DNA from 3 places in the Phyllobacterium sp. SYP-B3895 genome. Region 2 is predicted to be linked to each of the others. Evidence: riboswitches for the same ligand, from Rfam matches in the RefSeq annotation. Region 2 holds a riboswitch; each other region holds the start of a gene.
What was found. Region 2 has a riboswitch for thiamine pyrophosphate ahead of thiB (thiamine ABC transporter substrate binding subunit). Riboswitches for the same ligand answer to the same signal wherever they lie in the genome.

Region 1 (4,153 bases), 750 kb from region 2:
ACGCGCTTGATCCGCGAGGCAACAACCAATGAGCACGATGCTGACGGTTGACGACCTCCGCGTCACGTTTCCGACCCGCACGGGTGCCGTCGACGCGGTGCGTGGCGTGTCCTTCACGCTTGGGCGCGAACGCCTCGGCATTGTCGGTGAATCGGGCTCCGGCAAGTCGCAGACCGGCCGCGCCATCATGGGCCTCACTCCTCCGCATGCAACCATCACCGCAAAGACCCTGAACTTCGACGGCATCGAGCTGCTGGAGACGTCCGTCAAGGAACGGCGGGCGCTGCGCGGCAATCGCATCTCCATGATCCTGCAGGATCCGAAATATTCGCTCAATCCGGTCATGAGCATTGGCAGGCAAATCGTCGAAACGCTCCGGACCCACGAGAGGGTCAGCAAGCGCGAGGCGCGCCGACGCGCGCTCGATATGCTGGCCGCCGTCCAGATACGTGATCCCGAGCGCGTCTACGATCTTCATCCGCACGAAGTATCGGGCGGCATGGGGCAACGCGCGATGATCGCCATGATGCTGATCACCGGACCGGAACTGCTGATTGCGGACGAGCCGACCTCCGCGCTCGATGTTACGGTCCAGCTCGACGTGCTGGGCATTCTCGACAATCTGGTCCGCGACAGGGGCATGGGCCTCATTTTCATCTCGCACGATCTGCGGCTGGTTTCTTCGTTCTGCGACAGGGTCATCGTCATGTATGCCGGCCGCATCGTCGAAGAAATTGCCGCGACGGATCTGCGCAATGCCAAGCACCCCTATACGCAGGGACTGCTGAACTGCATGCCCGAAATAGGTGCTGACCGGCATCCACTGCCGACGCTCGACCGCAAACCGGAGTGGGCAGCATGACGCCGGCGCTGAAGATCGACAATCTCGAAGTGACGTTCAATCGCTTTCGCGCGCTACGCGGCGTCAGCCTCGAGGTGGTGCCCGGCGAGTCCTTCGGTCTCGTCGGCGAATCCGGTTCGGGCAAATCGACGCTGCTGCGCGCCGTGGCGGGTCTGGCACCCGTGACCGCGGGGACGATCGAGGTCAATGGCAATTTGCTCGGCGCATCGCGCACAAAGGCCTTTTACCGCGAAGTGCAAATGGTGTTCCAGGATCCTTACGGTTCGCTGCATCCGCGCCAGACCGTGGACCGATTGCTCCTTGAGCCGCTCGCCGTGCATGGGTTCGGCGATATCGAGCGGCGCATCTTGCGGGCGCTTGACGAGGTCGGGCTCGGTTCCAGTTTTCGCTTCCGCTACTCGCACCAGCTGTCAGGCGGCCAGCGCCAGCGTGTCGCCATCGCCCGCGCCCTGATTCTCGAACCATCGATCCTGTTGCTGGACGAGCCAACCTCTGCGCTCGACGCATCGGTGCAGGCGGAGGTGCTGAATCTTCTCGAACAGATCCGCCGCGACCGCAAGCTGACATTCGTCATGGTCAGCCATGATCTCGCAGTCGTAACGCACATGTGCGATCGGCTCATGGTAATGCAACATGGCGCTGAGGTCGAACGGCTCACCGCGTCGGAACTTGCCCGGCGCCATGTAACGCAGGACTACACGCGCAACCTCCTTGTTGCGAGCCAGGGTTTTGTCCGCCCTGTCGTTCAAAACGCCTAATGCAGCTTCATCGAACATTTACCATTTGCAGACGCATTTCTTCACCGACGCCCGTTCCAGGGCAGATCGTGAAAATCTGAACGAATTTCATAAGCCGTCATTTACGCCGGACAACTGATGGTTGCGCTCATCGACTGGAGTGGGGCCATGAACTATCTACGTCAATTCATAAAAGACCGCCGCGGCGCAACCGCGATCACATTCGGTTTGCTGCTTGTGCCGCTCCTGGGGTTTGCAGGGCTTGCCGTGGATTACAGCCGCGCCAGCAATGACCGTTCGCGGCTGCAGAATGCGGCCGACGCCGCGGCGCTTGCGGCAGCCTCGGTTTTCACCGGATCCAACAAAGCGGCCGCCGAGGCGAGGGCACGCGCCTTCCTCCAGGCAAATCTCGGCCTGCGCGCTGAAGACATCAATTTGAACTTCAGCACGGAAAATCAAAAGGTTTCCATCACGCTTGGCGGCCAGACCAGCACCCTGTTCATGCATGTTCTCAACAAGGACAACATGCCGATCAACGTCAATGCCACGGCGCTGGCGCCGTTGAAGCCGACGACGGCCAAGATCACGATCGACAAGGTTACGGGCTACTGGTTCAAGAAAGTTTCGATCATCGTCGTGCGCAATGGCAAGGACGTTGTCGTCGGCACCATCAAGTACACCGCGACCGACCATAACCTCTACAACGGTAACGGCGGCGGTAAAACAGACCCGGATATCAATGTTCCGATCACATTCGATCTCGGTGACTACACCAAGCTGTACCTCAAGATGGAAATCAAAAATGACGGTTGCGATGTCGGCTACAAGGACAAGAACGCCGGAAAATCGCGATACGTCGACTGCATTGCCACAAATGAGTCGGGCTATTCGAAATACAATTCCACGCTGAAAACCGACGATCCGAACACGGTCAACCATTTGTTCGTCGATGGCGTCCAACTGCCGGTGGGATCCAAGCCGCCGCTCGACGACCTGATGAATTGTGACAACACGCCCCACAGCCATGCGTGGGAAGACGGCGGCGGCTGGGCCAACCAGGACTTCTACTACAAGATCACGGCCGCCTGTAAATCGGTCGACGGCGAGAATGTCCGCCTGACCCACTAGGACCTGACGCGGCGCGATTGACTTTGATCTCGCGCCGCTCCATCATCGCTTCATTCCGAGGGGGGCACTGTACAGTGCTGAGATAGCGTCGAGCTGGACCCTTGAACCTGATCCGGGTCATGCCGGCGTAGGAACGGGAATTGAGCATAGTTCGCGCCTTTTCAGCTTCACCTTCGCGCATGACCGGATCTCCAAAAGCAATGGAGTCCAGAGCGTGCCATACATCCTGACATTTGAACTGCGGCGGTAGCTGCCAACCATGCGCCTTGTTTTCCGCATGGTCGCGGCGCTTGCCGCCGTCGCTGCTTGCTGGCAGGTGGCCGTCTGGCTGTTCCAGCCCCCGCGCTTCATTCTGCCCGGGCCAACTGCGGTGGTGTCGGCGCTGGTCGAACAGCGGCAATATCTTGGCGTCAACGCATCGATCACGCTCATCGAGATCTTGCTTGGACTGGCCTTCGGCGCGCTCGCCGGCATTGTCATCGCGCTGCTTGTCGCCGCCATTCCCGCCTTTCGCCATGTCGTCTGGCCGCTTCTCCTTGTCTTGCAGGCACTTCCGGTGTTTGCCATCGCGCCGCTGCTTGTCCTATGGTTCGGCTTTGGACTTGCCTCCAAGGTGGTGATGGCAAGCCTCATCATCTTCTTTCCCGTCGCATCTGCCTTCGCTGATGGCCTGCAGCGCACCAACCGCGACCTGCTGGATGCGGCTTCGCTCACGCAGGCGACGCCGCTCGCGACCTTGCTTCTCGTTCGGGTTCCGAGTGCCTTGCCCTCGCTCGGATCGGGCCTGCGCGTCGCCGCCGTCTTTGCCCCGATCGGCGCCGTGATTGGCGAATGGGTCGGCTCGTCGCGCGGGCTCGGCTTTGTCATGCTGCAAGCCAATGCCCGCATGCAGACCGAAACCATGTTCGCGGCACTGATGATCCTCGCCGCCCTCACCGTGATCCTGCGCTTTCTCGTCGACGCCCTGACCCGCCGCCTTACCCCTTGGGCGCCAGAAACATGACCATCTCCCTCATCGATGCAACAAAGGACGACTGATGTTCCGCACACGCTTATCGATCCTCGCCATATGCCTTGCACTCTGCGCCGCAACCGCGCCTGCCAGTGCCGCCGACAAGTTGACGGTTCTGCTCGAATGGTTCGTCAATCCCGACCACGCCCCTCTTGTCATCGCGCGCGAGAAGGGATTCTTTGCCGATGCCGGCCTTGATGTGAATCTGATGCCGCCAGCAGACCCGGCCGCACCGCCACGACTCGTTGCGGCAAAGCAGGCCGACGTCGCCATTCACTACCAGCCCAATCTCTATCTCGACCATGACGCCGGCCTGCCGCTGGTGCGCTTCGGGACGCTGGTGGAAACGCCACTCAACACGGTGATGACGCTGGCGGATGGTCCCATCAAAAGCCTCAAGGATTTGAAGGGCAA
Region 2 (4,153 bases):
CGGATGCTTGAACACTTCGCCATCGGTCGGCGCAATGAAGCCGGCCGCGATTTTTAACAGCGTCGATTTGCCCGAACCATTGCGACCGACCAGGGCAATGCGATCACCTTCGCTGACGGAGAGCGCAGCATCGATCAGGAGCGGCGTGCCGCCGAATGTCAGCGCAATCTGGTCGAGACGAAGCAGTGGTGGGGCCATGAAGAAATCAAATCCAGCGGTACAGGCAGACCGGGAGTGGCCGGGCGCATGGCCTTTTCGGCGAGAAACGTGCCTCTGTCAAATAAAACAGGCCGGAATTTTCCGGCCTGTCGTTGGACTGTGCGTTGAAAATCAGTATCCGCTGCCGCCATAGGCGCCGCCGCCATTGCCTTCGCAAGGCGCGGTATAGATCGAGCCGTCACGCCGCTGGTAGCGGCAGAGGTTCTGCGTCTGGCCTTGCGGCGTCGTCACGGTACCGATTGCGGCACCGAGCAAGGCACCGCCTGCTGCGCCAACCACCGTGCTCTTCGTGTCATGCCCCAGCGCCTGGCCGGCAATCGCGCCCAGGCCACCGCCAATCAGGGCGCCCGTCCCTCCACGTACGTTTTGCTCGCTCGTTGCGCAACCGGCAACAGAGACGGCCAGCAGCGCGGATACCGCAATCGCGGTCAGACGTAACTTCATGACAAATCCTTTCATGTCCAAAACAGATGCGGCGGACCCTGCTGTGCCAATAAGGCAGAAGAAAGTTTTCCGTCGCGCTTACCAACAAATTATGGCGGAGCCCCTCCGTCGACGTCCTTGGGCTCCTGCCCCGAGGATCGACTTTAGCCTTGATCGCTGGCCACGTAATAGTGGGTCCTTGGGTCAAGCCCGAGGATGATGGCATGGGTTGTATGACTGCGGTGGAAGGTCTGTCGACTACCAGGCTCACCTACGATCAGTAGCGTTGCTGCGCTATTCCACCCTGGCCCAAAATAAAAACAGGCCGGGAAAATCCCGGCCTGCTCTTATGCAAGAACTAACCGATTACCGGCACGGAGCCTGATAACGCTGGCCATAACGATTCTCGTATGTGCAATAACGATTGCTATTGTTGTTATTGGTGGCAGCGCCAACCAAAGCACCGCCGGCACCGCCGATTGCGGCACCTGCAAGGGCGCCCTTGCCACCGTTGATTGCACCACCAGCCAATGCACCCAATGCCGCACCGCCGACGCCATAGCCGGCGACGCGCTGATCAGACGTGGTGCACCCGGCGGCCGAAAACGCCAGGAGTCCGGCGACTGCAATCGTGGACAAACTTTTCAACATGGAAGACCTCTCCCGTTGTTAGAACCAAATTTCAACAGCTTGCGTCCCCAATGCTGTCCTGCAACAATTGCATCTAGTGCTTTTTTTTACAAGCCGGACGCCGGTTGCAAGGCAGCAATCAGGATTGCCTTACCTGAATCGAGCGATACCCGGAGAGTTCCGCGTACCGAATTCGAGACAGTAAGCGATGAACCGAAAGAAAGTTCCATATTTTGCAGCGGCCAGCGCGCGCCTTCGATAAAAAGCCCGTGCAATGGCGAAAATGCAACAATGCTGAAGAGCGTATCTTCGGGGAAATCGAACCTGTAGGAACCTGCAACCAGCGGATGCGCTTCTTCATCACCGCTGGAGAGGATTATCCTGCGGCCCTCGGCCGCATGGGCCGTCGCCATGGTGAGATGCAGGAGCGTGTGATCTGTGCGCGAACCGCCGAACGCCCCGCACAGAATGACCTCGGTTGCGCCGAGCCGATAGGCCTCGTTGAGCGCCAGCTCGCCGTCCGTCATATCCTTTGCAGCCGGGAAAACCGAGCGGGGAACATGCGCATAACGCCGGTCCAATTCAGGCGACGTCGAATCGAAATCGCCGAGCCAAAGCTCGGGTTCGAGACCGAGGGCTTCGGCATGGGCTATGCCGCCATCGGCCGCGAGGACGCGGGCACCGGCGACGAGGTCCCTGAGGCGATCATTGGCGTTGACGGTTCCGCCGAGAAGAATGACAAACTTGCTCATGACGCGGCCATAGCATGCGGCACCCTCGCCGCATAGCGTCGTTCAGCGTGACATGAAGCTGCCGGGCAAAGGCACGCGTGCGAACGCTAAAACCCTGTAAGCTGCACCAGCGAGATACCGTAGAATATGTAGGCCCCGATTGCCGTGGCGATGGCGATGACCACCAGCATGGCCCCATCCGTGAGTTCGAACATTTCTGCCCCCTTAGTCTTCTTATTGTTCTGAAGGGAAATCTAGCAGATTCGCGGGCGCATGGCTTCACACAAATCCGGGTTAATCAGCGCGGATTAACCGGCCGCCGGCATTGCGATCGCAACCACACGCAAGACGGGCAATCGGCTTGCGCCGACCAATGTTTTTCTTTAATCTTTGCAACGCTCTAACGGGGTGCCTGCCAGAAATGACAGGCTGAGAGGCACAAGGTGAAACACCTGCCAACCCGCGGAACCTGATCCGGTTTGTACCGGCGGAGGGATTAGACGCGGCATCACAGCCGGCGCACCAATCCTTTTGAACACCAAGCTAAGGAGGCGCCGATGCGGCCGCTAATAACATTATTGAAATTTGCGCTCATGATCAGTGGGCTGGCACTCGCTTTCCCGGCGGGTGCCAATGCCGAAGGCAAGCTTACCGTCTATACTTATGAAAGTTTCACCGCCGAGTGGGGCCCCGGACCCAAGGTAAAGGAGGCTTTCGAAAAACAGTGCGGTTGCACTGTCGACTTCGTTGCCGTGACCGACGGCGTTGCCCTTCTCAACCGGTTGAAGCTCGAAGGCGCCGCAACGAAGGCGGACATTGTTCTCGGTCTTGATACGAACCTCACCTATGAAGCGGCAGCGACCGGCCTCTTCGCACCGCACGGCATCGATACGAATGCCGTAGCAATTCCGGGTGGCTACAAGGACGATATTTTCGTGCCCTTCGACTATGGCTACTTTGCCGTCATTTATGACACGGAGAAGCTGACGACCCCTCCGGCGAGCCTCAAGGACCTCGTCGAAGGCGATCCGAAACAGAAGATCGTCATCGAGGACCCGCGTACTTCGACGCCGGGCCTCGGACTGCTCCTGTGGGTAAAATCGGTCTATGGCGACAACGCGGGGGAAGCTTGGGCCAAGCTCAAGAACCGCGTCTTGACCGTTACGCCCGGCTGGTCGGAAGCATACGGCCTCTTTACCAAGGGTGAAGCGCCGCTTGTCCTCTCCTATACGACATCTCCTGCCTATCATGAGATCGCCGAGAAGACCGAGCGCTACAAGGCGGCGTCGTTCGCTGAAGGCCACTATCTGCAGGTTGAAGTCGCGGGCCAGACCACGACGGGTGCGAAGAACCCGCTGGCCAAGGAATTTCTTGCCTTCATGACCTCGCCCGCCTTCCAGGACGCCATCCCGGAAAACAACTGGATGTTCCCGGCGGCAAAGACCAGCGCGCCGCTGAATCCGGCCTTCGACAGGCTGGTGAAGCCCGTAACGACCCTGATGTTCTCGCCGGAGGAAGTCGCCAAAAACCGCAAGGCCTGGATCGACGAGTGGCTGGCGTCGATGAGCCTGTAACGCATTGAAGCCCAACACCTCCCTCAAATCTTGGGCCGGGGCATTCGCCCTGGCCTTTCTCGCCTTGCTTGCGGGCGGAGCCTTGCTTGGTCTCCTGGGCGAGGCATTGCGTGGCAACACCGAAGGCTTTGCTGCATTCGACAGCTATTTGTGGAGGGTTGCCCGCTTCACCCTGCTGCAGGCCGTCCTCTCGATGCTGCTCTCGATCGCCTTTGCCATCCCGCTGGCCCGAGCCCTCCATGCCAATCCTGATTTTCCGGGGCGACCGATGATCTTGCGCCTTTTCGCCCTGCCCCTAGCCCTGCCTGCGCTGGTCGCTGTGCTCGGCATCACCAGCATTTACGGACGCAACGGCCTTCTCGCTGCGCTGCTCGCGCAGTCCGGCTCTGAAACTATACCAAACATCTACGGCCTCACTGGCATTCTGATCGCCCACGTGTTCTTCAACCTGCCGCTGGCAACACGGTTCATTCTAGCCAGCCTCGATTCAATTCCGGAAGATTACTGGAAGCTCTCCGCGCAGCTCGGCATGCGCGCATGGGCGCAGTTTCGCCTGATCGAGTGGCCGGTAATACG
Region 3 (4,153 bases), on a different contig from region 2:
TGTGAAAGCGGCCGGAAAGGTCGGGCTCAAGCGCCGTGATCTCTACTTCATCGATCATTTCGAAGCCGGACGTGCGCGCGCCAAAGCGGTCGAGTTCCTTATGGTCGCGCGCCGGGGCGAGGACCAGCGTGCCGTTCCGGGTCACGCTGCCGGGCAGTGCTTCCTCCCACCAATCGGCTGCCCCTCGTCCAAGCTCGACGACGGCTTGCTCGGCGCTTTCCCGTTCGCAATAGGGCGCGAGCATACCGCCGGCATACCAGGATGCGGCCCTTAGGCCTCCGGGCGCTGGATCGACCACGGTCACCTCGATACCGCGCACCATCAGTTCATGCGCAACCGCCAGGCCGGCAACGCCAGCGCCTTTGACAAGCACCGCCATGGGATCAGCCGCCATTTTCCAGCGGCATATAGAGATCGCCGCCCTCGCGGAATTTCGCCGCCATCGCCGCCATGCCTTCCTTCTGAGCCTCCGCCCTGATTTCGTGCGAAATGCGCATCGAGCAGAATTTCGGCCCGCACATCGAGCAGAAATGCGCCACCTTGTGCGCTTCTTTCGGAAGGGTCTCATCGTGGTAGAGGCGCGCGGTTTCCGGATCGAGCGACAGGTTGAACTGGTCTTCCCAGCGGAACTCGAAACGCGCCCGCGACAGCGCGTCGTCGCGCAGTTTCGCCGCCGGATGGCCCTTGGCAAGGTCGGCCGCATGGGCGGCGATCTTGTAGGTGATGACGCCGACCTTGACATCGTCCCGATTGGGCAGGCCGAGATGCTCCTTGGGCGTGACGTAGCAGAGCATTGCTGTGCCGAACCAGCCGATCATTGCCGCGCCGATGCCCGAGGTGATGTGATCGTAGCCGGGTGCGATATCTGTCGTCAGCGGTCCTAGCGTATAGAATGGAGCCTCGCCGCAAACCGCGAGCTGCTTGTCCATGTTCTCCTTGATCTTGTGCATCGGCACGTGGCCGGGCCCTTCGATCATCACCTGACAATCCTTGGCCCAGGCGATCCGGGTAAGTTCGCCGAGCGTCTCGAGTTCGGCAAATTGCGCCGCATCGTTGGCATCGGCGATCGACCCAGGCCGCAGCCCGTCGCCCAGGGAGAAGGAGACATCATAGGCGCGGCAAATATCGCAGATTTCCGCGAAATGCTCGTAAAGGAAGCTTTCCCTGTGGTGATGCAGGCACCACTTCGCCATGATCGAACCGCCGCGCGAGACAATGCCGGTCACCCGGTTGACGGTGAGCGGGATGTAATGAAGCCGCACCCCGGCATGGATGGTGAAATAGTCGACGCCCTGTTCCGCCTGTTCGATCAGCGTGTCGCGAAAAATCTCCCAGCTCAGATCCTCAGCGATACCGCCCACCTTTTCCAGCGCCTGATAGAGCGGCACCGTGCCGATCGGCACTGGCGCGTTGCGGATGATCCACTCGCGAATATTGTGAATATTGCGCCCGGTCGAAAGGTCCATGACCGTATCCGCGCCCCAGCGCGTCGCCCAGACCATTTTCTCGACCTCCTCGGCCATCGAAGAGGTGACGGCGGAATTGCCGATATTGGCATTGATCTTGACGAGGAAATTGCGGCCGATGATCATCGGCTCGAGTTCCGGGTGGTTGATATTGGCCGGGATGATCGCCCTGCCTCGCGCGATCTCGTCGCGCACGAATTCGGGCGTCACATAGTCCGGTATCGCTGCTCCGAAGGATTGGCCGTCGCGCACCAACGCGTTCCTCGCCGCCTCGCGCCCAAGGTTTTCGCGAATCGCGACAAACTCCATCTCCGGCGTAACGATCCCTGCCCGCGCATAGGCGAGTTGGGTAACCGCACGGCCGTCCCTGGATCGGCGTGGCCTGCTGAGGCCGGAGAAAGCCGGCGTCAGGCGTTCGCCGGTCGCAAAGCCATTATCGGCGGGGAGAACGTGGCGGCCGTCATAAACAATCGTGTCGCCCCTCGCCTCAAGCCAGGCCTCCCGCATGCGTGGCAGGCCCTGCGCAATATCGATCGTCACGAGCGGATCGCTATAGGGGCCGGACGCATCATAGACGGTGATATTGGGCTCGCCCGCCGTTGGATGCACGGCAACTTCGCGCATCGGTACGCGCAAATCCGCATATATGCGCCCGGTCTTGTAGACCTTCGTCGATGCCGGGAGTGCGCCGGTCGAAACGATTGGAGTAATTGCGGTCATCATCAGGTTCCTTTGCTCCGCGAACGCTCAAAAACGCCCGCCAGTTCAAATTGCCCGCATGCCATTATGGCCATGCAGGCGCGAAACCCAGTTCTGTGCCGGAAGGATGAAAGGCTTGTGCGAACTACAACAGGAGATCCCTGGCCCGCGCAGACTTTTGCACCGTCCCTACGCCAGTATGAACTGGATCAGGTTCAACGGGTCACTGCGCTTGCCGATGGCCAGCAGTATCTCAGCCCCTTGTCGGGACCCCCCTGGTGAATGTCTCTAAGAGACCCGCCTGCAACGCTGTTGTCAAGCGGGTCAATACGTCAGATCAAGCGCGCAGCGGCTTCAGGGCCTCTGCCCACTTGGCAAGCTCCGCCAGCATTGTCGCCGCGCTGCCCGTCATCGATTCGGTAGGCTGGAAGACGCCTTCATCATCGATGAACTGCTGATACGAATGCACGGCAACGCCATCGGGAATCGGCATCATGCGCAAGCCCGCAACCAGCCCTTTTACCGACTCGACCGAACGCAAGCCGCCGGATACGCCGCCATAGCTGACAAATCCGGCCGGTTTGTAATTCCACTCCTTGGACAGGTAAATCAAAGCGTTGATGAGCGATGGCGGAGCAAAATAATCATATTCCGGCGTGACGAACACGGTTGCGTCTGCCGCATCGACGAGGCTGCTCCAACGCTTGGTATGAGCCTTTTCATATTTCTGCATGCGGGGATGATGCGGTTCATCAAGGAGAGGCAGATTGATCTCGGCAAGGTCGATCAGCGCGGTTTCGAACCGGGCATCCAAGCTGGCAAATTCATGAAACCACTTTGCGACTGCCGGGCCGCCACGACCGGGGCGTGTGCTGGCAATGATAATGTTGAGCTTGAGCGCCATATGCTTGTCTCCATGATGCATGACTGAATGCCCGCATGAATAGGCAGGCTGTGGGGCCGCGCAAGGAGGCACTTTCTGGAAACCGCCCAAGTGATGATCCCTGCCGACCATACAGGGCCAGGAAAAAACGAAACCCGCCCCGGCAAGGCCGTGCGGGTTTTCTCGCTTTAAAAAATGACCGGACGGGCCGGTCACCGACTATCGGTTGAAATCGCCACCGCTATTGCCATTCGGACGCGGCGGGCGTTCCTTCTTCTTCGGCCCTGGCAGGAGGCCTTCGCGCTGTGCCTGCTTGCGCGCTGCCTTGCGGGCGCGGCTGACGGCTTCAGCTTTTTCACGGACACGGCGCTCGGACGGCTTTTCGAATGCCTGGCGCGCCTTCATTTCGCGGAAGAGTCCCTCCCGCTGCATCTTTTTCTTCAGGACCCGGAGGGCCTGTTCAACATTGTTGTCTCGAACGAGTACTTGCAATCGTTTTCCTTACCCATGCTTGCCTCGTCTTGCGCAATAGCAATTGGCTACAATCAGACAAGCGTTTGAAGAATTGCCCCTGTGGCAATCCGGAGAAGCGCGGACTTTATGCATTTCCGCGCCAAAAATCCAGCCTGCCCGAGCAATTTACTCGGGCTTTGCTGCAAAGAAACCGCCTTTTGCGGCAGGATGGTGACAACCGCTTCAAGAATGGCGCACATTGAGGTGCGCCAAAGCGAATCAGAGAGCGGCGGTGATGATGATCTCGACCTTGTATTCGGGCGTTGCGAGCTTGGCTTCGCCGGTCGCGCGCGCGGGCGTATTGGCCGGATCGACCCAGCTATCCCATACGGCGTTCATCTCGCTGAAGTCCTTCATGTCGTCGAGCCAGATAATGGCCTGGAGCAGCTTCGACTTGTCGGTGCCGGCCTCCTTGAGCAGGCGATCGACGGCCGCAAGCACATCCTTGGTCTGCTCGGTAACGCTCTTGCCCGGGCCACCGACCTGGCCGGCAAGATATACCGTGTTGCCATGGATAACGGCCTGGCTCATGCGTGGACCAACTTCAATACGACGGATGCTCATGGGAAGTCTCCTCTAGCGTTTGCCGGCA

Region 1: another riboswitch for thiamine pyrophosphate. It lies ahead of GF108_RS01600 (ABC transporter permease); the one in region 2 lies ahead of thiB (thiamine ABC transporter substrate binding subunit).
Region 3: another riboswitch for thiamine pyrophosphate. It lies ahead of thiC (phosphomethylpyrimidine synthase ThiC); the one in region 2 lies ahead of thiB (thiamine ABC transporter substrate binding subunit).

Annotation. Positions count from the first base shown of each region.
Region 1 covers NZ_WJIG01000001.1:319,933-324,085, reverse strand. The annotation lists gene nikC (nickel transporter permease) at 1-32, shown strand, start outside; gene GF108_RS01615 (ABC transporter ATP-binding protein) at 29-862, shown strand; gene GF108_RS01610 (ABC transporter ATP-binding protein) at 859-1,620, shown strand; gene GF108_RS01605 (TadE/TadG family type IV pilus assembly protein) at 1,768-2,727, shown strand; TPP riboswitch at 2,776-2,878, shown strand; gene GF108_RS01600 (ABC transporter permease) at 2,987-3,730, shown strand; partial or broken gene GF108_RS01595 (ABC transporter substrate-binding protein) at 3,765-4,153, shown strand, end outside.
Region 2 covers NZ_WJIG01000001.1:1,068,688-1,072,840, reverse strand. The annotation lists gene GF108_RS05150 (ABC-F family ATP-binding cassette domain-containing protein) at 1-198, opposite strand, end outside; gene GF108_RS05145 (glycine zipper 2TM domain-containing protein) at 331-663, opposite strand; gene GF108_RS05140 (hypothetical protein) at 1,009-1,293, opposite strand; gene GF108_RS05135 (thiamine diphosphokinase) at 1,380-2,024, opposite strand; TPP riboswitch at 2,398-2,516, shown strand; gene thiB (thiamine ABC transporter substrate binding subunit) at 2,597-3,577, shown strand; gene thiP (thiamine/thiamine pyrophosphate ABC transporter permease) at 3,582-4,153, shown strand, end outside.
Region 3 covers NZ_WJIG01000003.1:567,435-571,587, reverse strand. The annotation lists gene thiO (glycine oxidase ThiO) at 1-379, opposite strand, end outside; gene thiC (phosphomethylpyrimidine synthase ThiC) at 384-2,186, opposite strand; TPP riboswitch at 2,334-2,452, opposite strand; gene GF108_RS15315 (NADPH-dependent FMN reductase) at 2,503-3,069, opposite strand; gene rpsU (30S ribosomal protein S21) at 3,268-3,540, opposite strand; gene GF108_RS15305 (RidA family protein) at 3,781-4,125, opposite strand.